DNA from 2 places in the Streptomyces canarius genome. Region 1 is predicted to be linked to the other one. Evidence: riboswitches for the same ligand, from Rfam matches in the RefSeq annotation. Region 1 holds a riboswitch; the other holds the start of a gene.
The links. Region 1 has a riboswitch for ZMP and ZTP ahead of IE294_RS22355 (glycine hydroxymethyltransferase). Riboswitches for the same ligand answer to the same signal wherever they lie in the genome.

Region 1 (11,343 bases):
CCAGACCATGCCGCAGTTCGTGTACCTGATCCCGGTCGTCGCGCTGTTCGGCGTGGGCCGCGCGCCCGCCGTCGCCGCGGCCGTCGTCTACGCGCTGCCGGCCGTCGTCCGGATCACCGCGCAGGGCCTGCGCCAGGTCGACCAGGCCGCGCTGGAGTCCGCGCGCTCGCTGGGCGCGACCGGCCGCCAGCAGCTGTGGCAGGTCCAGCTCCCGCTGGCCCGGCGCGCGCTGCTGCTCGCCGTCAACCAGGGCGTGGTGCTGGTCCTCGCCGTCGTCATCATCGGCGGCCTGGTCGGCGGCGGCGCCCTCGGCTACGACGTCGCGTTCGGCCTCGCCCAGGGCGACCTGGCGACCGGTCTGGTCGCCGGTGCCGCCATCGTCTGCCTGGGCCTGATGCTGGACCGGGTGACCCAGCCGACCGAGCGGCGCGCGAAGAAGGGAGCCTGACATGCGACGTCGTACGACCGCCCTGGTGGGCTCGCTGGTGCTGCTGACCGCGACCGGCTGCGGCGCCGCCGACATGACCAAGCAGGCCTCGCCCTTCGCGAACGCAGGGGGCGCGAAGTCGGTCACCCTGTCCGTGCAGTCCTGGGTGGGCGCGCAGTCCAACGTGGCCGTCGCCCAGTACATCCTCCAGCACAAGCTCGGCTACCGCGTGGACACCGTCCAGGTCGACGAGGTGCCCGCCTGGGACGCGCTCAGCCAGGGCCGCGTCGACGCCCTCCTGGAGGACTGGGGCCACCCGGACCAGGAGAAGCGGTACGTCCAGGACAAGAAGACGATCGCGCACGGCGGCGACCTCGGGGTGACCGGGCACATCGGCTGGTTCGTGCCGACGTACCTCGCCAAGGAGCACCCGGACATCACCGACTGGCGCAACCTGAACAAGTACGCCTCGCTCTTCCGCACCGCGGAGAGCGGCGGCAAGGGCCAGCTGATGGACGGCTCCCCGTCCTACGTCACCAACGACAAGGCGCTGGTGAAGAACCTGAAGCTGGACTACCAGGTGGTCTTCGCCGGTTCCGAGGCGGCCCAGATCACCCAGATGAAGCAGTTCGCCAAGGAGAAGAAGCCCTTCCTGACCTACTGGTACTCGCCCCAGTGGCTGTTCGAGAAGGTGCCGATGACGGAGGTGAGGCTGCCGCCGTACAAGGAGGGCTGCGACGCGGACGCGGCCAAGGTGGCCTGCTCCTACCCGCACACCCCGCTCCAGAAGTACCTCAACGCCGACTTCGCGCGGTCCGGCGGGAAGGCCGCGGCCTTCCTGAAGAAGTTCCGGTGGACGACGCGGGACCAGAACGAGGTCTCCCTGATGATCGCCGACCAGAAGCTGGACCCGCAGGAGGCGGCGAAGAAGTGGGTGGACAGCCACCCCGCCGTGTGGAAGAAGTGGCTGTCCTGACCGGCGTCAGGCCATGAGGCCGCCGGCGGTCTCCCGCAGCGCGGCATCGGCCCGCCGCCGGAGGCCCGGCCCGAAGGTGATCCGGGTGGCCCCGAGTCCGCCGAGCACGGCGGGCCCGGGGCCGTCCCCGTCCAGCCCGGCCAGAACGTTCAGCGGGCCCTTGATCCCGGCCCGCAGCAGGGGCAGGACCGCCACGGGGGCGAGGATCGGGTACACGCAGTCCGCGCCCGCCGCGACGTACGAGGCGGCCCGTTCGACGGCCTGTCCGGGATCGCCGTCGCCGTGGACGAAGGTGTCCACGCGGGCGTTCACGAACAGCCGGCCGGCCGCCGCTTCCCGGACCTCGGCGAGGAACCCGGCGTGCTCGTGCGGGTCCTTGAGGACGCCCTGCTCGGAGTCCTCCAGGTTGCAGCCGACGGCCCCCGCCTCCAGCAGCCGCTCGACCAGTTCCGCCGCGCCGAGCCCGTACCCTCCCTCGACGTCCGCCGACACCGGCACGTCCACGGCCCGCGTGATCCGCGCGACCGCCGCGAACATCTCGTCGGCCGGAGTGGTCCCGTCCGCGTACCCGAGGGACGCGGCGATCCCGGCGCTCGGTGTGGCCAGCGCCGGGAACCCGGCGGCCTCCAGCACCCGCGCGCTCGCCGCGTCCCACGGTCCGGGCAGCACCAGCGGGTCCCCCGGGGCGCGCCCCCGGTGGAGCGCGCGGAACCGCTCGGCCCCGTCCCGCGCCGGGCTACGGCTCACCCGTGCTGACCGGGCTGGTAGTGGCCCGGGGTCATCCGGAAGGCGACACCGAACCGGTTCCAGGCGTTGATCACCGTGATCGCGGCGACCAGCTGGGCCAGCTCGGCCTCCTCGAAGTGCTTGGCGGCCCGCTCGTACACCTCGTCCGGCACGAAGCCATCGGTCAGGACGGTGACCGCCTCGGTCAGCTCGATCGCGGCCAGTTCCTTCTCGGTGTAGAAGTGCCGGGACTCCTGCCAGGCGCTGAGCTGCACGATCCGCTCGACGCTCTCACCGGCGGCGAGGGCGTCCTTGGTGTGCATGTCGAGGCAGAACGCGCAGTGGTTGAGCTGCGAGGCGCGGATCTTCACCAGCTCGCACAGCTTGGGGTCCAGGCCCCGCCTGGCGGCGCTGTCCAGGCGGACCATGGCCTTGTAGACGTCGGGGGCGTGCTCGGTCCAGGGCAGGCGCGGGGCTTCTTCGGGGGCGTACGCGGCGGATTCCTGTGCAGTGGTCATGCCTCGACTCTAGGAGTGAGGCTGCCCAGGAGTATGGTCCATTTCCATGGCGGAATCGTGGGCCACTCTGGGCGTCGACCTGCACCTCGAACCGAGCGGCTCGGGCGGCCTGCGCCGGGGCCTGACCGACGCCCTGCGCGACGCGGTCCGCTCCGGCCGGCTCGCCCCCGGCACCCGGCTGCCGTCCTCCCGCTCCCTCGCCGTCGACCTCGGCATCGCCCGCAACACCGTCGCCGAGGCCTACGCCGACCTGGTCGCCGAGGGCTGGCTCACCGCCCGCCAGGGCTCCGGCACCCGCGTGGCACCGGGCACGCCCGGCACCGGCGCACCCGCCGGCACCCGTACCCGCCCCGCCCGCGGAACACCCCGCGCCACCACCCCGGCGACCTCGCACCGCGCCCCCGCCCGCCCGCTCCACGACCTCGTCCCCGGCACCCCCGACCTCGCCGCCTTCCCGCGCACCGAGTGGCTGAAGGCCGCCCGCCGGGCCCTGGCCACGGCCCCCTTCCACGCCCTCGGCTACGGCGATCCGCGCGGCCGGCCCGAACTGCGCACCGCCCTCGCCGGCTACCTCGCGCGGGCCCGCGGCGTGCGCACCGACCCCGACGCGATCCTGATCACCGCGGGCTTCTCGCACGCCCTGACCATCCTCGGCAAGGTGCTGCGGGCGCGCGGGGTGCGGACGGTGGCCGTGGAGTCGTACGGCCTGGACGTCCACTGGGCGCTGCTGCGCAGGGCGGGCCTGGCCACGCCGGCGCTGCCGTACGACGCACTGGGCACCGATCCCGCCGAGCCGGGGACCGCCGGCGCGGTGCTGCTGACCCCGGCGCACCAGTTCCCCATGGGCACCGCCCTGCCCCCCGACCGGCGGGCCGCCGTGGTCGCCTGGGCCCGGCGCACCGGCGGACTGGTCCTGGAGGACGACTACGACGGCGAGTTCCGCTACGACCGCCAGCCCGTCGGCGCCTTGCAGGGCCTCGCCCCCGACCGGGTCGTCTACCTCGGCACGGCCAGCAAGTCGCTCGCGCCCGGACTGCGGCTGGGCTGGATGGTGCTCCCGCCGGCCCTCGCGGCGGAGGCGGCCTCGGCCAAGGGCGACGCCGACACCGTCGGCGTGCTGGATCAGCTCACCCTCGCGCAGTTCCTCACCTCCGGCGCGTACGACCGCCACGTCCGTTCCTCCCGCCTGCGCTACCGGCGCCGCCGCGACGCCCTCGCCACCGCCGTCACCGAGCGGGCACCGGAGGTGGAGGTCACGGGGATCGCGGCCGGCCTGCACGCGGTCCTGCGGCTCCCGCCCGGCACGGAGGAGTCGGTGGTCCAGGCGGCGGCATGGCAGGGCCTGGCCCTGCACGGCCTCTCCTACCACCGCCACCCCCAGGCCGTCACCGACCCGGTGGACGCCCTGGTCGTCGGCTACGGCACCCCGCCGGACAGCGCGTGGGCGGGGGCGCTGGAGGCGCTGTGCCGGGTGCTGCCGTAGGAACGCTGAGGCGACAGCGGGGCGCGGGGAACCGCGCGACCAGCCGCACACGACCCGCACGCGTGGGACGGGCCCGAGGCGGACCCAGGCCCTGTCGTTTGGATCAGGCCGGCTACGAGGAGCGGTGCCGTCGAGCCGAGCCGAGCGGAACCTGGTGCGTGCAGCTGCAAGGCGGAGGAGGGCGCCAACGCGATGGGGGTCCCCCGCGCGAGCGCAGCCGAGCGTGGGGGAGTTGGCAACCGACGACAGCGCGGCAGATGTGCGTGCCGGGCCCCGCGACGCCGGGATGGTCCAAACGACAGGACCTACTCCACCGGCGCCTCCCCGAACCGCGCCAGCGCCAACGCCCCCACCACGGCCACCGCGAACCCCAGCGCCGCGAGCCACCCCAGCCCCTCGCGCGTACGGTCCCCGAGCCAGACCACCCCCACCGCGGCCGGCCCGATCGTCTCGCCGAGCACCATCCCGGCCGTCGCGGTCGTCACCGATCCCCGCTGGAGGGCCGAGGTGAGCAGCAGGAACGCGGCGCCGCCACCGAGCAGCAGCGCGTAGGTGGCCGGGTTGCCCAGCAGATCCCCCACCCGCAGCGAGTCGATCAGCCGTACCGCGACCTCCACCACCCCGAACCCGAACCCGGCGCCGAGCCCCAGCAGCAGCGCCCGGGTCCGGCCGGACAGGCGCCCGCCGACCCCGCCGAGCAGCAGCACGCCCACCGCCGCGGCGACCATCGCGTACCGCAGCCAGTCCGGCCCGCTCCGGTCGCCCTCGGTGCCCGAGGCCAGCCCCAGCATGGCGAGCCCCGCGCACACCACCCCCACGGCGGCCCACTCCACCCCGCTCAGCCGGACCCGCAGCAGCCGCGCCGCCACCACCGCCGTCACCGCGAGGCTCGCCGCCAGCGCCGCGCCCACCGCGTAGATCGGCACCGAGCGCAGGGCCGCGATCTGGAGCAGGAAGCCCAGCCCGTCCAGCGCGAGACCGGCGAGATACCGCCACTGCCGCAGCGCCCGCAGCAGCAGCGCCGCGTCCCCGCCGCCACCCTCCTCGGCGCCCGCCGCCCGCGCGGCCACCGCCTGCAACACCGTGGCCGTACCGAAGCAGACCGCCGCACCGAGGGCGCACACCATTCCAAACAGCACGAACCGACTCTAGGGGAGCGGCAGATGAAGGACCCGCCGGGGGGAATACTCACACCGATCTCTAGGCTGGCCGCCGAACACGGCGACCGGATCCGGGCGACTGGATCCAGCCGATCACGCCATCCGAATCCGACGGGGGAGACACCACGATGGACCGCACACGCCGACCACTCCGCTCCGGCACGGTCGTCCTCGGCGGCGTGGGCCTGCTGGCCGCCGCGCTCACCGCCTGCTCGTCCGAGCCGGACAAGCGCTGCGTCGACCGGGACAGCTACAACCTCGCCAAGGGGTACAAGGTCGTCTCGGACAAGAACTGCAAGACCACCGGCGCGTCCGGGAAGACGACGGGCAAGAAGACGCCAGGCAGGAAGACGACCGTCAGGAAGAAGGTCGACGCCGCCTGGTACTACGAGGGCGACGAGAAGAACGGCTGGGTCGACGGCGGCTCCTTCACCAAGCCCGGCAAGGGCTCGGGCAGCGGCTCGTACGACGATGACGACGACCACCACAGCGGAGGCGGCGGAGTCCACCGCGGCGGCTTCGGCGGCGGCAAGGGCAGCTCCGGCGGCTGACCGGAACACGCGCATGGAACGCCGTACCACCACCCCCCGCCCCGGCTGGCAGCAGACCGTGGAGGCGCAGGGCCTGGTCTACCCGCTCACCCGCCACCCCGACGGCTCGCTGCGCCCCTACTGGGACGAGAGCGCCTACTACGTCTTCACCCTGGACGAGGTGGAGGCGCTGGAGGAGACCGTCGAGGAACTCCACCGCATGTGCCTGGCCGCCGCCGGGCACATCGTGTCCGAGAACCGTCTGGCGGACCTCGGCATCACGGACCCGCGGGTGGCCGCCGCGGTCACCGAGGCCTGGCACCGCCGTGCCGAACTGCCCTCCGTCTACGGCCGTTTCGACCTGCGCTACGACGGCACGGGACCGGCGAAGCTGCTGGAGTACAACGCCGACACCCCGACCTCGCTGGTGGAGGCCGCCTCCCCGCAGTGGTTCTGGATGGAGGACCGTTTCCCCGGCGCGGACCAGTGGAACTCCCTGCACGAACGCCTGGTCGAAGCCTGGCGCTCCCAGTCGGCGCTGCTGCCTCCGGGCAGCCCGCTGCACTTCGCGCACTCCTCGGCCGACGAACTCGGCGAGGACCTGATGACGGTCGCCTACCTGAAGGAGACCGCCGAGCAGGCCGGCCTCACCACCGACTGGCTGGCCATGGAGGAGATCGGCTGGGACGCCCTCTCCGGCCGTTTCGTCGACAACCGGCTCCGCTTCATCCGCGGCATCTTCAAGCTCTACCCCTGGGAGTGGCTCACCACCGACGCCTTCGGCGGACACGTCCTGGACACCCTGGACAACGGCGGCGGCACCGGCAGCACCCTGTGGATCGAACCGGCCTGGAAGATGCTCCTGAGCAACAAGGCCCTCCTGGCGATCCTGTGGGAGCTGTACCCCGGCCACCCGAACCTCCTGCCCGCCTACCTGGACGGCCCCCGGGAGCTGACCGGCACGGCCGGCTACGTGGCCAAGCCCCTCCTCGGCCGCGAGGGCGAGGGCGTCACGATCCACGAGCCGGGATCACCGGGCGCCCCGCGTGACGAGCCCTGCTGCTACCAGCAGTTGGCGCCCCTCCCCGCCTTCGACGGCAACCACGTGGTCCTCGGCGCCTGGGTGGTCCAGGACGAGCCCGCGGGCCTCGGCATCCGCGAGTCCACCGGCCTGATCACCGACGAGTACGCCCGCTTCCTGCCCCACGTGATCCTCTAGCCGGCCGTCACCGCGGCGCCCCCGAGCAGCGTCTCCACCGCCGCCCGCGCGTGCCCCGCCGGGGCCGGGTCGCCGGTGATGGCCGCGGTGACGATGGCTCCCTCGGCGAGCAGGAAGACCGGTTCGGCCACCGGTGCGCCGGTGGCGCGGACCCAGGTCGCCAGCTGGTCGTGGAAGGCGCGCTTGTGGGCGCGGACCTCCGCCAGCACCGGCTCCGACGACGAGCCGAGTTCGCCGTGGGCGTTGATCCAGGCGCAGCCGCGGAAGCCGGGTTCGGCGAACCACGCGGCGAGCCAGTCGAAGACCGCGAGCACCCGTGCGCGGGGGTCCCGGACGCTCTCCACGTGGGCGGCGAGGTTCGCGCGCCAGCGCCGGTCGCGGTGCCTGAGCATGGCGACGACCAGGTCCTCCTTGGTCGCGAAGAGCCGGTAGATGCGCTTCAGGGGCAGGCCGGAGGCCTCGCGGACCCGGTCCATGCCGACCGCCTGGATGCCGTGCGCGTAGAAGAGCGCCTCCGCCGCGTCCAGGAGCGCTTCGCGGTCCAAGCGGTTCTGTTCCTCGGTGGCGGCGGCGGGCATCGGGGCTCCTTGACGTTGAGAACGAGCGTTCTCTATCGTAGCTCCATCGATGGAGAACGCTCGTTCTCGACTTCGTCCCGACGTGGTCCCGACGCCGTTCCCCACCTCGCCCCGACCCGAGGAGGCCGCCGTGCCCGAAGACCGCCCGCCCTACCCGCCGTTCACCCTGGAGACCGCCCGCCGGAAGGTGCAGGCGGCCGAGGACGCCTGGAACACCCGCGACCCCCACCGGGTGGCCCTCGCCTACACCCCGGACTCCGTCTGGCGGAACCGGGACCGGTTCGTCACCGGCCGCGAGGAGATCGTCGCCTTCCTGACCGAGAAGTGGGAGCGCGAGCGGGACTACGCGCTGCGCAAGGGCCTGTGGAGCTTCCACGAGAACCGCATCGCCGTCCGCTTCCAGTACGAGTGCCGCGACGCCGACGGCCAGTGGTGGCGCTCCTACGGCAACGAGCTGTGGGAGTTCGACGAGCACGGCCTGATGCTCCGCCGCGAGGCCAGCATCAACGACGTGGCCATCGAGGAGTCCGACCGGCGCATCTTCGGGCCCCGGCCCGCCGGCGAGCACGGCGCCGACTTCCCCCTCCACTGACCGGGCCCCGTCCCTGATCACGCCCCGGTCAGCACCGCCCGGAGCTGCTCCACCCCCCAGTCCAGGTCGTCCTCGCCGATCACCAGCGGCGGCGCGATCCGGACGGTCGACCCGTGGGTGTCCTTGACCAGGACCCCACGGGCCAGCAGCCGCTCGGAGACCTCCCGCCCGGTGCCCACCGCCGGGGAGACGTCCACCCCGGCCCACAGCCCCCGACCCCGCACCGCCGTCACCCGGCCCGTGCCCAGCAGCCCGCCCAGCCGTCCGTGCAGCCGCTCGCCCAGCCGCGCCGCCCGCTCCTGGTACTCACCGGTCCGCAACATCGCGATCACCTCCAGCGCCACCGCGCAGGCCAGCGGATTCCCGCCGAACGTCGACCCGTGCTCGCCCGGCCGGTACACCCCGAGCACCGCCGCGCTCGACACCACGGCCGACACCGGCAGGATCCCGCCGCCCAGCGCCTTGCCCAGCACGTACACGTCCGGGACCACCCCCTCGTGCTCGCACGCGAAGGTCCGCCCGGTGCGCCCCAGGCCCGACTGGATCTCGTCGGCGACGAAGAGGACGTTCCGCTCGCGGGTCAGCTCCCGCACCCCGGCCAGATAACCGGCAGGCGGCACGATCACCCCCGACTCGCCCTGGATCGGCTCCAGCAGCACCGCCACCGTGTTCTCCGTCAGCGCCGACCGCATCGCGGTCAGGTCCCCGTACGGCACGATCTCGAAGCCCGGGGTGTACGGCCCGAAGTCCGCACGGGCCTCCGGGTCGGTGGAGAAGCTGATGAGAGTCGTCGTACGGCCGTGGAAGTTGCCGCCCGCCACGACGACCTTCGCCATCTCCCCGGGCACCCCCTTCACCCGGTACCCCCACTTCCGGGCCGTCTTCACCGCGCTCTCCACCGCCTCCGCGCCCGTGTTCATGGGCAGCACCATCTCCATCCCGCACAGCTCGGCGAGCTCCGTGCAGAACGCGGCGAACCGGTCGTGGTGGAAGGCGCGGGAGGTCAGCGTCACCCGGTCCAGCTGCCGCCGGGCCGCCTCGGCCAGCCGCCGGTTGCCGTGCCCGAAGTTCAGCGCCGAGTAACCGGCCAGCAGATCCAGGTAGCGCCGCCCCGCCACGTCGGTCAGCCACGCCCCCTCACCCGTGGCGATCACCACCGGCAGCGGGTCGTAGGTGGGCGCGCAGTGCGCGCCGGCGGCGGCGATGAGGTCTTGCGCAGCGGTCACGGCCTCTCCCGGAGACGACTCGGACTCGACGGTGACCTCCTTCTTATCCTCGCTCGCATGGTGGACGCGGGACCTGCCCCGCGCGGCGCGCCCGGTAGGCTGACGAGCGGGCCGTGACTGGCGCGCTGGGATGGGACGGACCATCAGGGAGCGGCCCGAGCGGGAAGAGTGCCGTGCGCCTGGGCCGAACGTGAACGCTGTACGCACACCGTCCGGAGGTCCCCCGATGCCCGAGAATTCCGCCTCCCTCTCCGCCGAGTCGACCGCCTTCCGTGCCGCCCTCGACGTGATCCGCGCCGTCGAGCCGCGCGTCGCCGACGCCATCGGCCAGGAGGTCACCGACCAGCGCGAGATGCTCAAGCTGATCGCCTCGGAGAACTACGCCTCCCCGGCGACCCTGCTCGCGATGGGCAACTGGTTCAGCGACAAGTACGCCGAGGGCACCGTCGGCCGCCGCTTCTACGCCGGCTGCCGCAACGTCGACACCGTCGAGTCCCTCGCCGCCGAGCACGCCCGCGAACTCTTCGGCGCCCGCCACGCCTACGTCCAGCCGCACTCCGGCATCGACGCCAACCTGGTCGCCTTCTGGGCCGTCCTCGCCGACCGCGTCGAGGCGCCCTTCCTGGAGAAGGCCGGCGTCCGCCAGGTCAACGACCTGACCGAGGCCGACTGGGCCGAGCTCCGCCAGGCCTTCGGCAACCAGCGCATGCTCGGCATGTCCCTGGACGCCGGCGGCCACCTCACCCACGGCTTCCGCCCGAACATCTCCGGCAAGATGTTCGACCAGCGCTCCTACGGCACCGACCCGGCCACCGGCCTCATCGACTACGAGGCCCTGCGCGCCCAGGCCCGCGAGTTCAAGCCGCTGATCATCGTCGCCGGCTACTCCGCGTACCCCCGGCTGGTGAACTTCCGGATCATGCGCGAGATCGCCGACGAGGTCGGCGCCACCCTCATGGTCGACATGGCGCACTTCGCCGGCCTGGTCGCGGGCAAGGTCCTCACCGGCGACTTCGACCCGGTCCCGCACGCCCAGATCGTCACCACGACCACCCACAAGTCGCTGCGCGGCCCGCGCGGCGGCATGGTCCTGTGCGACGACTCCCTCAAGGACCAGGTGGACCGCGGCTGCCCGATGGTCCTCGGCGGCCCGCTCCCGCACGTCATGGCCGCCAAGGCCGTAGCCCTGGCCGAGGCCCGGCAGCCCGCCTTCCAGGACTACGCCCAGCGCATCGTGGACAACTCCCGCGCCCTGGCCGAGGGCCTGATGCGCCGCGGCGCCACCCTCGTCACCGGCGGCACCGACAACCACCTCTGCCTGATCGACGTCGCCACCTCCTACGGCCTCACCGGCCGCCAGGCCGAGGCCGCGCTGCTCGATTCCGGCATCGTCACCAACCGCAACGCCATCCCGGCCGACCCGAACGGCGCCTGGTACACCTCCGGCATCCGCATCGGCACCCCGGCGCTCACCACCCGCGGCCTCGGCACGGCGGAGATGGACGAGGTGGCGGGCCTGATCGACCGCGTCCTCAGCACCACCGAGCCGGGCACCACCAAGTCCGGCGCCCCCTCCAAGGCGGCCCACGTCCTGGACGAGAAGGTCGCCCAGGAGATCTCCCGGCGGGCGACGGACCTGGTCGCGGGCTTCCCGCTGTACCCGCAGGTCGACCTCGGCTGAAACGCCCCTGAAAGAGGCGCGGGGAACTGCGCGAGCCACCACGGGCGGCCCGCAGTTCCCCACGCACCGAACCCGTCAAACTCTCTGCGACAATAAAAAGCATGGCTGACCGACCTCGCGTGCTCTCCGGCATCCAGCCCACGGCTGGCTCGTTCCACCTCGGCAACTACCTCGGCGCCGTCCGCCAGTGGGTGGCCCTCCAGGAGTCCCACGACGCGTTCTACATG
Region 2 (11,343 bases), on a different contig from region 1:
GCTGGCGCGCGGACGACAGCCACACCGAGCTGGTCGTGGCGACCGACCCGCGCCGTCCGGGCCGCCCGGTCCTCACCGACGAGGGCGGAGACCCCCGCGTGGTGGCCGACGGCCACGTCCTCAGCCGGGCCACCTACCCGCCGAGCTGGAGCGACGCTCCGCCCGAGGCGCCGCCGCCGCACACCCCGGCCGCCCTGCGCGCCTACCTCGCCGAGACCGTCCGTACCGAGCCCCTGGGCACCCCCCGGCTCCTCGACGCCGTCGGGGAGCTGCTGGACCACTGGACGCTCGGCGCGCGGGAGTCCGCGGCACTGGTCAGGGTCCTCGCGGACGCCAAGGGGCTGCGGGCCGTGGGACAGGTGACCGACCGCCTCGGCCGTCCCGGGCAGGCGTACGTGTACGAGGGTGGGGGCGGCCGGCGGATGCTGATCCTCGACCCGCGCACCGGCACCGTCCTCGGCCTGGAGACCACCTTCACCCGGGACGCCCCCGAGTACGGCGTCAAGGCCGGGGACGTCATGGACTACAACGCCTGGATGCGCTGACCGCGAGGCCCGGAGCCGGCCGTGTGGCACCGACCTGCCCGCTCGGGGGTGCTCGGCGGCGTCTGTCGGCGCCCCATGCCAGGTGGCACCGACCCGCCGCTCGGGGCTGCTCGGCGACGGCTGACAGTGCCCCGTGCCGTGTGGCACCGACCCGCCCGCCCCGCGCTGGTCGGCGCCGCCGGCCGGTGATCAGCGCCACCCGGCACCGCCCCGCTGCCACCGTTGGCCCCCGGCTGCCCCTTACACCCCCAGCTGCCGGGCGGCGGCCGTCACCGTTTGTTCCAGGAGCGTGGCGATCGTCATCGGGCCGACGCCGCCAGGCACCGGGGTGATCAGCGACGCCCGCTCCACGGCCGAGTCGAAGTCGACATCGCCGACGTTCCCCGGGTTGTAGCCCGCGTCGATGACGACCGCGCCCGGCTTGATGTCCTGACCGCGGATCAGCCGCGGTCGGCCGACCGCGGCCACGACGATGTCGGCCTCGCGGACCACGGCCGAGAGCTCACGGGTGCGCGAGTGGCAGTAGGTCACGGTCGCGTCCCGGGCGAGCAGCAGCATGCCCACCGGCTTGCCGAGGATCGCGCTGCGGCCGACCACCACGGCCCGCTTGCCGGCCGGGTCGACGCCGTACTCGTCGAGCAGCCGCAGGATGCCGCCCGGCGTGGCGGAGACGAAGCCCGGCAGCCCGAAGCTCATCGCGGCGAACGACGCGAAGGTGACACCGTCGACGTCCTTCTCCGGCGCGATCGCCTCGAACGCGGCCCGCTCGTCGATGTGGTCGCCCACCGGGTGCTGCAGCAGAATGCCGTGCACCCCCGGGTCGGCCGACAACCCCCGCAGCGTCGTGACGAGTTCGTCCGTCGTGGTGGTCGCGGGCAGGGCGACGTGCCGGGACTCGATGCCGGCCTTGCGGCTGCGGTTCTGCTTCATGCGAACGTACGTCACGGACGCCGGGTCCTCGCCGACCAGGACGGTGGCCAGACACGGCGCGGTACCGGTGCGCTCGGTGAGAGCGGCGGCCTTCTTCGCGGTGTCCTCGACGATGCGGCGGGCGGGCGCGGTGCCGTCCATCAGACGGGCCTGGGTCATGCTGCACACTCCTGAGCTGGATCGACTCTCCTCGCCCAGGCGCGCGGCAACCGACGCGGACCGCTCCCCGGTGGTGCTCCACCTCAGCGCCAGTCACGGCCCGCGTACAGCGTAACCGAGAGTGCGTACGGCCTCCGGACCCGCTCGGCCTCCTTCCGCTCCCGCCGTACCCGGCCGGGGCCTACTCGTCCCAGGCCTGGATGATCAGCTGATCGGCGATCTTGCCGTCCCGCAGGGTGACCATCGACTCGGCGAGGACCCGGGTGCCGTCCCCGTACTCGCAGGACTCGCAGTAGGCCGCGTGGTCGCCCTGGACGACGCACCGGTCCAGCCTGTGCGTCATGTCGCGGCTGTAGACGTCGTCCAGCAGTTCGGCGATCTGGCTCCGGCCGTGCAGCACCGTGGGATGACTGGGCTGGTTGTTGCGGTCGACGATGCGGATCTCCGCGTCGTCCGCGTAGAGCGACAGAAGGTTGTTGCCGGTGTTGCCCTCGACGGCCCGGCGCAGTGTGTCGGTGTCGAAGGCGGACCCCGCAGCGGTACCCATGGTGACCTCCTTCAGGTGCCCGTGTGGTCCAGGTGCCCGTGCGGTCCGGCCAGGAGCGGGCCGCACGGGCCCACCTCCGAGACTCCTCCGCCCCGGCGGCCCCGGCAAGCCCGGCCGCGCGCTCCACCTCCCGGGTGAGCGCGGCCCGCCGCCCGTGTCCGCCCGGGGCCTGTCGCCGTTGCTGAAGGCATGATCTCAACACGACGTATCGCCGCCGCCGTGGGTCTGGCCGCCGGGATCGCCGGCCTCGCCGTACCCCAGGCGAACGCGGCCGGCACCGGCGCACCGCTCGTCGGGAAACTCGGCGCGCTGAGCACGCTGGACTCGCTCGCCGCCAGTGACATCCCGGCGGAGCAGCGGGGCCGGGTGCCGCGGGTCACCGAGCAGTTGCAGGAGCTGAAGCACCTCCAGGAGCTGAACCAGCTCAACCAGGTGGAGCAGGTCCTCGCGCCCGCCGCGCCGCTGCTCGGTCTGGTCGGCGCCATCCACTGATCCCGCCCGCCGGCACGAGGGCCGTCCCGCCGGGGCGGCCCTCACCGCTGCCCGGACGGGCCGGGCGATGCCGCCCGAGTCCGGAAAGATCCACTAACCTCCTCGTGGTCCGCCGTCGCTACCGATCGGTCGCGCGTAATGTCGGCGGCGAAGGCAAACGAAGGAAGGGGCCAGACCATGGCGCAGGAAGTCCGCGGCGTGATCGCACCGGGCAAGGACGAGGCGGTACGGGTCGAGACGATCGTGGTGCCGGACCCGGGGCCCGGCGAGGCCGTCGTACGCGTCCAGGCCTGCGGGGTCTGCCATACCGATCTGCACTACAAGCAGGGTGGCATCTCGGACGACTTCCCCTTCCTGCTCGGCCACGAGGCCGCCGGAGTCGTGGAGTCGGTCGGCGAGGGCGTCACCGACGTCGCCCCCGGTGACTTCGTCATCCTCAACTGGCGTGCGGTGTGCGGGCAGTGCCGGGCCTGCCTGCGCGGCCGGCCCTGGTACTGCTTCAACACCCACAACGCGCGGCAGAAGATGACCCTCGCCGCCACCGGCCAGGAGCTGTCCCCGGCCCTGGGGATCGGGGCCTTCGCCGAGAAGACGCTCGTCGCGGCCGGCCAGTGCACCAAGGTCGACCCGGCCGTCTCCCCGGCGGTCGCGGGCCTCCTCGGCTGCGGGGTGATGGCCGGCATCGGCGCCGCGATCAACACCGGGAACGTCGGCCGGGGCGACTCGGTCGCCGTCATCGGCTGCGGCGGTGTCGGCGACGCGGCGATCGCCGGGTCGAACCTGGCCGGCGCGGCGAAGATCATCGCGGTGGACATCGACGACCGCAAGCTGGAGAAGGCCCGCACGCTGGGCGCCACCCACACCGTCAACTCCAAGCAGGCCGACCCGGTCGAGGCGATCCGCGAGCTGACCGGCGGCTTCGGCGCGGACGTCGTCATCGAGGCCGTCGGCCGCCCGGAGACCTACCAGCAGGCCTTCTACGCCCGCGACCTCGCCGGCACCGTCGTCCTCGTCGGCGTCCCCACCCCCGAGATGAAGCTGGAACTGCCCCTGCTGGACGTCTTCGGCCGCGGCGGCGCCCTGAAGTCCTCCTGGTACGGCGACTGCCTGCCCAGCCGGGACTTCCCCATGCTGATCGACCTCCACCTGCAAGGCCGCCTGCCGCTCGACGCGTTCGTCACCGAGACGATCCAACTGGACCAGGTGGAGCAGGCGTTCGAGCGGATGCATCACGGCGACGTGCTGCGTTCGGTGGTGGTGCTGTGATGACCGCGCGCATCGAACGCCTCGTCACCTCGGGCCAGTTCACCCTCGACGGCGGCACCTGGGACGTGGAGAACAACGTGTGGATCGTCGGCGACGACCGCGAGGTGATCGTCATCGACGCCGCCCACGACGCCGAGGCCATCGCCCGCGCCGTCGGCGACCGGCGCCTGACCGCCATCGTGTGCACGCACGCCCACAACGACCACGTCAACGCGGCACCGGAACTCGCCGACCTCACCGGCGCGACGATCTGGCTGCACCCGGACGACCTGGCGCTGTGGCAGCAGACCCACCCGCACCGGGACCCCGACCGGCACCTCCTCGACGGCCAGGTCATCGAGGCCGCCGGCGCCGACCTCACCGTCCTGCACACCCCGGGGCACGCCCCCGGCGCCGTCTGCCTGTACGACCCGGGCCTCGGCACCGTGTTCACGGGCGACACCCTCTTCAAGGGCGGCCCCGGAGCCACCGGACGCTCCTACTCGCACTTCCCGACCATCATCGACTCCCTCCGCAACCGCCTCCTCACCCTCCCGCCGGAGACCAAGGTCCTCACCGGGCACGGGGACGGCACCACCATCGGCGACGAGGCCCCCCACCTGGAAGAGTGGATCGCCCGCGGCCACTGAGCCCGAGGGCCGCCGAGTCCCGCGGCGACCAACCCGGGACTCCGCGTAAAAGCCGACAGAAGATGTCCGGCTTCCCGGCGACAGTGGACGGCGACAACAGTCGCACCGCAGTCGTACCGCACGGGAGGCCGGACATGTCAGGACCGCTGGAAGGCAAGGTGGCGCTGGTCGCCGGGGCGACCCGGGGCGCCGGACGGGGCATCGCCGTCGAACTCGGCGCGGCCGGCGCCACTGTCTACGTCACCGGCCGCAGCACCCGTGCCCGCCGCTCGGAGTACGACCGCCCCGAGACCATCGAGGACACCGCCGACCTCGTCACCGCGGCCGGCGGGCAGGGCATCGCCGTGGCCGCCGACCACCTCGACAAGTCCGCCGTACGGGGCCTGGTGGACCGCGTCGCGGCCGAGCGGGGCCGCCTCGACGTCCTCGTCAACGACATCTGGGGCGGCGAGAACCTCTTCGAGTGGGACACCCCCGTGTGGGAGCACGACCTCGACAACGGCCTGCGGTTGCTCCGGCTCGCGGTCGAGACCCACGCCGTCACCAGCCACTACGCCCTGCCGCTGCTGCTGCGACACCCCGGCGGCCTGGTCGTGGAGGTCACCGACGGCACCACCGACTACAACCGCGACACCTACCGGGTGAACCTCTTCTACGACCTCGCCAAAACCTCCGTCCTGCGCATGGCCTTCGCCCTCGGCCACGAACTCGGCCCGCGCGGTGCCACCGCCGTCGCCGTCACGCCGGGCTGGATGCGCTCCGAGGTCATGCTCGACGCGTACGGCGTCCGCGAGGAGAACTGGCGGGACGCCCTGGCGCGCGAACCCCACTTCGCCATTTCCGAGACCCCCCGTTTCACCGGCCGGGCCGTCGCCGCCCTGGCCGCCGATCCCGACGTGGCCCGGTTCAACGGCCGGTCGCTCTCCAGCGGCGGCCTCGCCCGGGTGTACGGCTTCACCGACCTCGACGGCAGCCGGCCGGACGCCTGGCGGTACCTGGTCGAGGTGCAGGACGCGGGCAAGCCGGCGGACGTCACCGGCTACCGGTGAAACCGGGCGCCGAACCGGTGAAAGGGCGCCCGGGGCGCCGTACCGTCGGTCCATGACTGATCCGACTCGCTTCGCAGGACACGGAGTTCTCGTCACGGGCGGCGCCCGCGGCATCGGTGCGGCCATCGCCCGGCGGCTCGCCGAGGAGGGCGGCCGGGTGCTGGTCACCGACCGGGACCTGGCCGAGGCCGAAGGGACCGCATCCGCCCTGCGCCGACAGGGCCTCGCCGCCGAGGCGTTCGCCTGTGACGTGGCCGACCGCGCCGCCGTCGAGGCGGCCGTCGCCCACGCCGTCGCCGCGTTCGGCTCGCTCGACGTGCTGGTCAACAGCGCCGCCCACTGCACTTCGGACGTAACCCTCTTCGAGGACGACCCGGACGAGGCCTGGGTGCGCGACCTCGACATCACCCTCACCGGCGCCTACCGCTGCTGCCGCGCCGCCCTGCCGCACCTCGCCGCCTCCGGCCGCGGGGCGATCGTCAGCGTCGGCTCCGTCAACGGCGTGCAGGACTTCGGCAACCACGGCTACAGCGCCGCCAAGGCCGGCCTCGGCTCGCTCACCCGCACCCTCGCCGGGCACGCGGCGCCCCGGGGCGTGCGGGTCAACCTCGTGGTGCCGGGCACGGTCCGCAGCTCGGCGTGGGAAGGCCGCGACGACGAACTCGACGCCGTCCGCCCCCTGTACCCGCTCGGCCGGGTCGGCGAGCCGGAGGACATCGCCGCCGCCGTCGCCTTCCTCGCCTCGCGCGACGCCGCCTGGATCACCGGGACCTCCCTCGTCGTCGACGGCGGCCTCACCGCCGTCAACACCGGCTTCCGCGCGGCCGTCCGGCACACCTCCTGACCCCCGGTCCGAGGCCGCCGCCGGCACGGCGAGCACCCGCACCGCCCGGGGTGCCGTACGGCCGGAAGTTCACCGTTTCGTCACAGCCTGACCGGAACCACAACCATCTCCGGCCCGCCCAGGTCTAGTAGTCCGACATCGCGGGAATCGCGCTGGAGAGCACCGGGGAGGCCCGGGCGAACGAATCGGGCACAAGGGGAAGGGGAAAGGCCGCCATGGGGGTCATACGCAGACGAGGTGTGGTCGCGCTGGGCGTCACGGGACTGGTGGCGCCGCTGGCGCTCGCGTTCACCGCGACGCCGGCCCAGGCCGCGAGCTGCACCACGCGGACCGGGCCGTACCAGAAGCAGGTGGAGAAGTTCCTGGGCCGGCCGGTCGACGGCAAGCAGTCCGCCACCGACTGCAAGGCCGTCCAGGCCTTCCAGAACAAGCACGGCATCACGCCGAACATCGGCTACGCCGGTCCCGTCACCTGGGGGGTGATGGACCTGATGAACAAGCAGAAGGCCGTCGGGAACAAGCCGAACAAGGACGGCAAGTGCCCGGTGAACAAGGGCCGCATCGCCTGCGTGAACCTCACGCTCCAGCTCAGCTGGATCCAGGACGGCAGCCGGCTCGTCTACGGGCCGGTGCCGGTGCGCACCGGACGTGACGGCTACGAGACCCGCACCGGCCTGAAGAAGATCTACTGGCGGGACATCGACCACGTCTCCACCCTCTACAACGTGCCGATGCCCTACAGCCAGTTCTTCGACGGCGGCCAGGCTTTCCACTCGGTGGGTCTGAGCATGTGGAACCCGCCCGGTTCGCACGGCTGCGTCAACATGACCACCGCGACCGCCAAGAAGTACTGGTCGCTGCTGAGGAACGGCGACGACGTCTTCGTCTACGGCCGCAAGCCCGGCACCTGAGCCCGCCGGGACAGCTCACGCCTCCGGCGCGTCCCCGAAGTCGGGGATCTCCAGCCGGACACCGCCCTGCCGTGCCGATTCGTGCGCGATGACGCCCGGCAGGGTGTAGCGGGCGGCCACCCACGCGTTCACCGGCGGCAGCGTCCGTGTGGTGACGGCGGTGACGAAGTCGTCCACCAGGAAGTGGTGGCTGCCCTCGTGCCCGTTGTGCAGGTGGTCGAACTCCCGGGGCAGCCGTGACCGGTCGTGCACCGGCGCCGAGCCGGAGGTGAAGGCCGCGCGCAGTTCCGGCGCGATGTGCGCCAGCGACGGGTCGTCGGGGGCCAGGGTCGGCTTCGGCTCCAGCAGCTCGCTGATGTCCTCGACCCCCTTCTTGTCCTGCCACAGCGCCACCGTCGCCAGCTGTTCCATGCTGGCCTCCGTCCCGAAGAACCGGAACCGGGACTCGCGGATGTGCGAGGGGTAGCCGACCCGCCGGAACTCGTTCGTACGGAACGATCCGCCGCCCGCCACCTCGAACAAGGCGGTCGCGTTGGACACGTCGTTGTCGAACTGGCTGACCGAACGGTCGAAGACGCCGTCGCCGCGCTCGTCGCGCACCCCGATCGCGGACACGCTCACCGCGTGCGTCTGCCAGGCCCCCAGCACCCCGCCCACCGCGTGCGTCGGGTACAGCAGCGGGGGATAGCTGGCGGTCGCCTTCCAGTTCTCGCCGCCGCTGTACTGGTAGGCCTCGTAGAACCCCAGGTCCATGTCGTGGACGTAGTCGCCCTCGGCGTAGAACAGCCGGCCGAAGGCGCCCGCCGCGATCTGGTTGCGGGCGTGCACGGTCGCCGGGTGGTAGTGGCTGGTCTCGCCCATCATGTACGTCAGCCCGGTGGCCCGGACCGCGTTGATGATCGCGGCCATCTCCTCCACGGCGATCGCCATGGGGACGGCCGAGTAGACGTGCTTGCCCGCGGCCAGTCCCTTCAGGACGAGCGGTCCGTGGGTCCAGCGCTGGGTGAAGATCGCGACCGCGTCGACCGCCGGCGACTCCAGCATCGCCTCGTACGACGGGAACGTGCCCGCGAGCCCCTGCGCGGCGACGAGCCGCTCGGCCCGCTCGGGCAGCAGGTCGGTGACATAGACGTCACGGACGCCGGGATGGGCCTGGAAGAGGGTGGCGAACTGCCCGGAGAACTGTCCGGCGCCGACGATGCCGAGGGAGAAAGTCATAGTGATTACTTTCGCCACGGAATTATTCTGCCGTCAAGAGTCGGGTGACGTCTGCTTGGCTGCCCGTCACGCCCGCGTATGCTGGCGGCCTTACTTCAGTACCGGAAGAAAACAGAGAGGTGCGCTTCTATGACCAGCTGGCTGCCGCTGAGCCCCGCGGAGCGCTCCGTGGCCATCGAGGTGCTCGTGCACGGCCCGCTGTCCCGCACCGAGCTGGCCCGGCGGCTGCGCCTCTCCCAGGGCAGTCTCACCCGGCTGACCAAACCGCTCATCGAGTCCGGGCTGCTGGTGGAGGCCGCCGAGACGGGCGGGGCGGGCGAGAGCCGTCAGGGGCGGCCGTCGCAGCCCCTCGACGTCGTCGCCGAGTCACGCTCCTTCCTCGGATTCAAGATCACCGCCGACAGGGTCTACGGCGTCGTCACCACCCTGCGCAGTGACGTCAGCGGCCGGCTGGACCGGCCGCTGACCACGCACGACCCGGACGCCGTCGCCGCGCTGCTGGCGGAGATGACCACCGAACTGGCCGGACGGCACCCCGCCCCGGCCGGCATCGGCATCGGTGTGGGCGGGCGGGTGCGGGACCGTGCGGTGGTGGGCGAGTCGGCCTTCCTGGGCTGGCGGGACGTGCCGCTCGGCACGCTCGTCCGGGAGCGCACCGGGCTGCCGGTCGTCGTGGAGAACGACGTCGCCGCCCTGGTGGAGGCCGAGACCTGGTTCGGCGCGGGCCGGGGACTCGACCGCTTCGCCGTGCTGACCATCGGCGCGGGCATCGGCTACGGGCTGGTGCTCGGCGGCAGCCGGGTGCCGTACGACGAGGAGGACCGCGGCTTCGGCCGGCACTGGATCATTGACCCCTACGGCCCGCTCACCCCCGAGGGTGCCCGCGGCAGCGCCACGTCGCTGCTCAGCATCCCCAGCATCCGCTACCAGGTGCGCGCCGCCACCGGCCGGGACGTCGGCTACGAGGAGATCCTCGCCGGTGCCGCCGCCGGTGAGCCCATGGCCTCCCGGGTCGTCGTCGAGGCCGCCCGGGCCCTCGGCACCCTCGTCGCGCAGATCGCCAACTTCGCGATGCCGCAGAAGATCCTGCTCGCGGGAGAGGGCGTCGGCCTGATGGATGTGGCGGGGAGTACGGTCCGCGACACCATCCGCTCCCACCGGCACCCGCTGGCCGCCCCGGTGGACCTGGAGACGAAGGTGTCCGACTTCCACGACTGGGCGCGCGGCGCGGCCGTGCTGGCCATCCAGGTGCTGGTGCTGGGCCGGACCGGGGAATGAGCCGGGGCGGGGCGAGGGGTGGCACGGGCAGTGAACTCCCGCTTCGGGTTGACACATTGACGTGATGAGTAACACGGTCCGAAATGTCCGTATCGCGGGCACTTGCTCACAGCGCCTTCACTTCGATCGGCATATGCTTCACAGCATGTCCACCACTGTTGAAGCCGTCTCCGAGCGATCGGCCGCGGAGGTCAACGAGGAGATCCGTGCCCTGTGGCGCCGGTCGGGCGGGACACTGACCACCGAGCAGCGTGCGGAGTACCAGCGCCTCGTGATGGAGTGGGCCGCCGCGGCCCCGCAGCCGCACCGGGCGGCCTGACCGACCCCGCGCACACCGCGCCGAACCGTCCGGGGCACCCGTGAACGCACGGGTGCCCTTCTTGTCGTACCCCGGCCCGGTGCCTTGGCCGTTCCCCCGGCCCTCCCGTCAGCCCCACGTCGCCGAGTAGTACCGCTGGTACGCCTTGCGGTCCTGCTCGGCCCGGATGTACCGGGTCGCGACCAGCGCGATCAGACTGCCCGCGATGACCAGCAGCCCCGGCCCCACGTTCCGGGTGTCGGTCAGCCGCGCCAGCGCAGTGCTGCCCTGGGGCGCGCCCGTGACCGGCGCAGAGGAGCCCGGCGAGGCCGCGCTGGGCGCCATCGCGCCCTGGACCGCGGAGGCCGACGGCGCGGGGGAGGGGGTGCCGCCCGGGGCGCCGGCCGCGTTCCGCGCCGACACGATCAGCCGGACCCCGAGCGCCGTCAGCGCCTTGGTCACCGGCTGGAAGAACGTCGTCCCGCCCGCCGTGCAGTCGCCGTTCCCGCCCGAGGTGACGCCGAGCGCGATGCCCTCGGCGAACAACGGGCCGCCGCTGTCGCCCGGTTCGGCGCACACGGTGGTCTCGATGAGCCCGGTGACCGTGCCCTCCGGGTAGTTGACGGTCGCGTTCAGCGCCGTGACCTGGCCGTCGCGCAGACCGCTGGTGCTGCCGCTGCGGAACACCCGCTGCCCCACCGCAGGATCGGCGACTCCCGTGATCCGCACCCCCTTGCCACCGCCGATCGCGACGACGTCGGCGCCCGCACCGGCCGTGCCGCCGGCGTACTGCACGAGCGAGAAGTCACTGCCCGGGAAGGAACTGTTCACGGTCCTGCCGAGCTGCCGACCGCCCTGGTTGTCGGCGAACCAGGTGGACCCGGCGGGCCCGCAGTGGCCGGCGGTGAGGATGAAGTCGGACTGCCCGTCGGTGACATTGAACCCGGCCGAGCAGCGACCCCCCGTCGACAGGATCGGCTGGGCGCCGTTCAGCCGCGTGGTGAACGTGCCCTGCGTACGCTCCATGTGCACGAAGCCGCCGATCCCCGTGGCCACCCGGGTCAGCCGCGACCAGTCCCCGGCGGACACCGTGCGGTCCGCCCGCACCACGACCCGGTTGGTCCGGTAGTCGACCGCCCACGCCGTGCCCGGCACCCGTGGGGCCGAACGCAGCGTC

Region 2: another riboswitch for ZMP and ZTP. It lies ahead of IE294_RS19665 (bifunctional 5,10-methylenetetrahydrofolate dehydrogenase/5,10-methenyltetrahydrofolate cyclohydrolase); the one in region 1 lies ahead of IE294_RS22355 (glycine hydroxymethyltransferase).

Annotation. Positions count from the first base shown of each region.
Region 1 is NZ_BMVN01000015.1:162,768-174,110, reverse strand. Features, by position in the region: gene IE294_RS22410 (ABC transporter permease) at 1-448, shown strand, start outside; gene IE294_RS22405 (ABC transporter substrate-binding protein) at 450-1,403, shown strand; gene IE294_RS22400 (isocitrate lyase/PEP mutase family protein) at 1,410-2,150, opposite strand; gene IE294_RS22395 (carboxymuconolactone decarboxylase family protein) at 2,147-2,647, opposite strand; gene pdxR (MocR-like pyridoxine biosynthesis transcription factor PdxR) at 2,694-4,130, shown strand; gene IE294_RS22385 (DMT family transporter) at 4,436-5,257, opposite strand; gene IE294_RS22380 (hypothetical protein) at 5,419-5,841, shown strand; gene IE294_RS22375 (glutathionylspermidine synthase family protein) at 5,855-7,039, shown strand; gene IE294_RS22370 (TetR/AcrR family transcriptional regulator) at 7,036-7,617, opposite strand; gene IE294_RS22365 (nuclear transport factor 2 family protein) at 7,748-8,209, shown strand; gene rocD (ornithine--oxo-acid transaminase) at 8,227-9,435, opposite strand; ZMP/ZTP riboswitch at 9,539-9,627, shown strand; gene IE294_RS22355 (glycine hydroxymethyltransferase) at 9,662-11,116, shown strand; gene trpS (tryptophan--tRNA ligase) at 11,218-11,343, shown strand, end outside.
Region 2 is NZ_BMVN01000012.1:229,474-240,816, reverse strand. Features, by position in the region: gene IE294_RS19670 (CU044_5270 family protein) at 1-545, shown strand, start outside; gene IE294_RS19665 (bifunctional 5,10-methylenetetrahydrofolate dehydrogenase/5,10-methenyltetrahydrofolate cyclohydrolase) at 786-1,634, opposite strand; ZMP/ZTP riboswitch at 1,661-1,741, opposite strand; gene IE294_RS19660 (nuclear transport factor 2 family protein) at 1,816-2,181, opposite strand; gene IE294_RS19655 (hypothetical protein) at 2,371-2,673, shown strand; gene IE294_RS19650 (S-(hydroxymethyl)mycothiol dehydrogenase) at 2,851-3,939, shown strand; gene IE294_RS19645 (MBL fold metallo-hydrolase) at 3,939-4,568, shown strand; gene IE294_RS19640 (SDR family oxidoreductase) at 4,703-5,617, shown strand; gene IE294_RS19635 (SDR family NAD(P)-dependent oxidoreductase) at 5,670-6,461, shown strand; gene IE294_RS19630 (L,D-transpeptidase family protein) at 6,677-7,372, shown strand; gene IE294_RS19625 (Gfo/Idh/MocA family protein) at 7,388-8,590, opposite strand; gene IE294_RS19620 (ROK family transcriptional regulator) at 8,720-9,868, shown strand; gene IE294_RS19615 (hypothetical protein) at 10,002-10,187, shown strand; gene IE294_RS19610 (S1 family peptidase) at 10,296-11,343, opposite strand, start outside.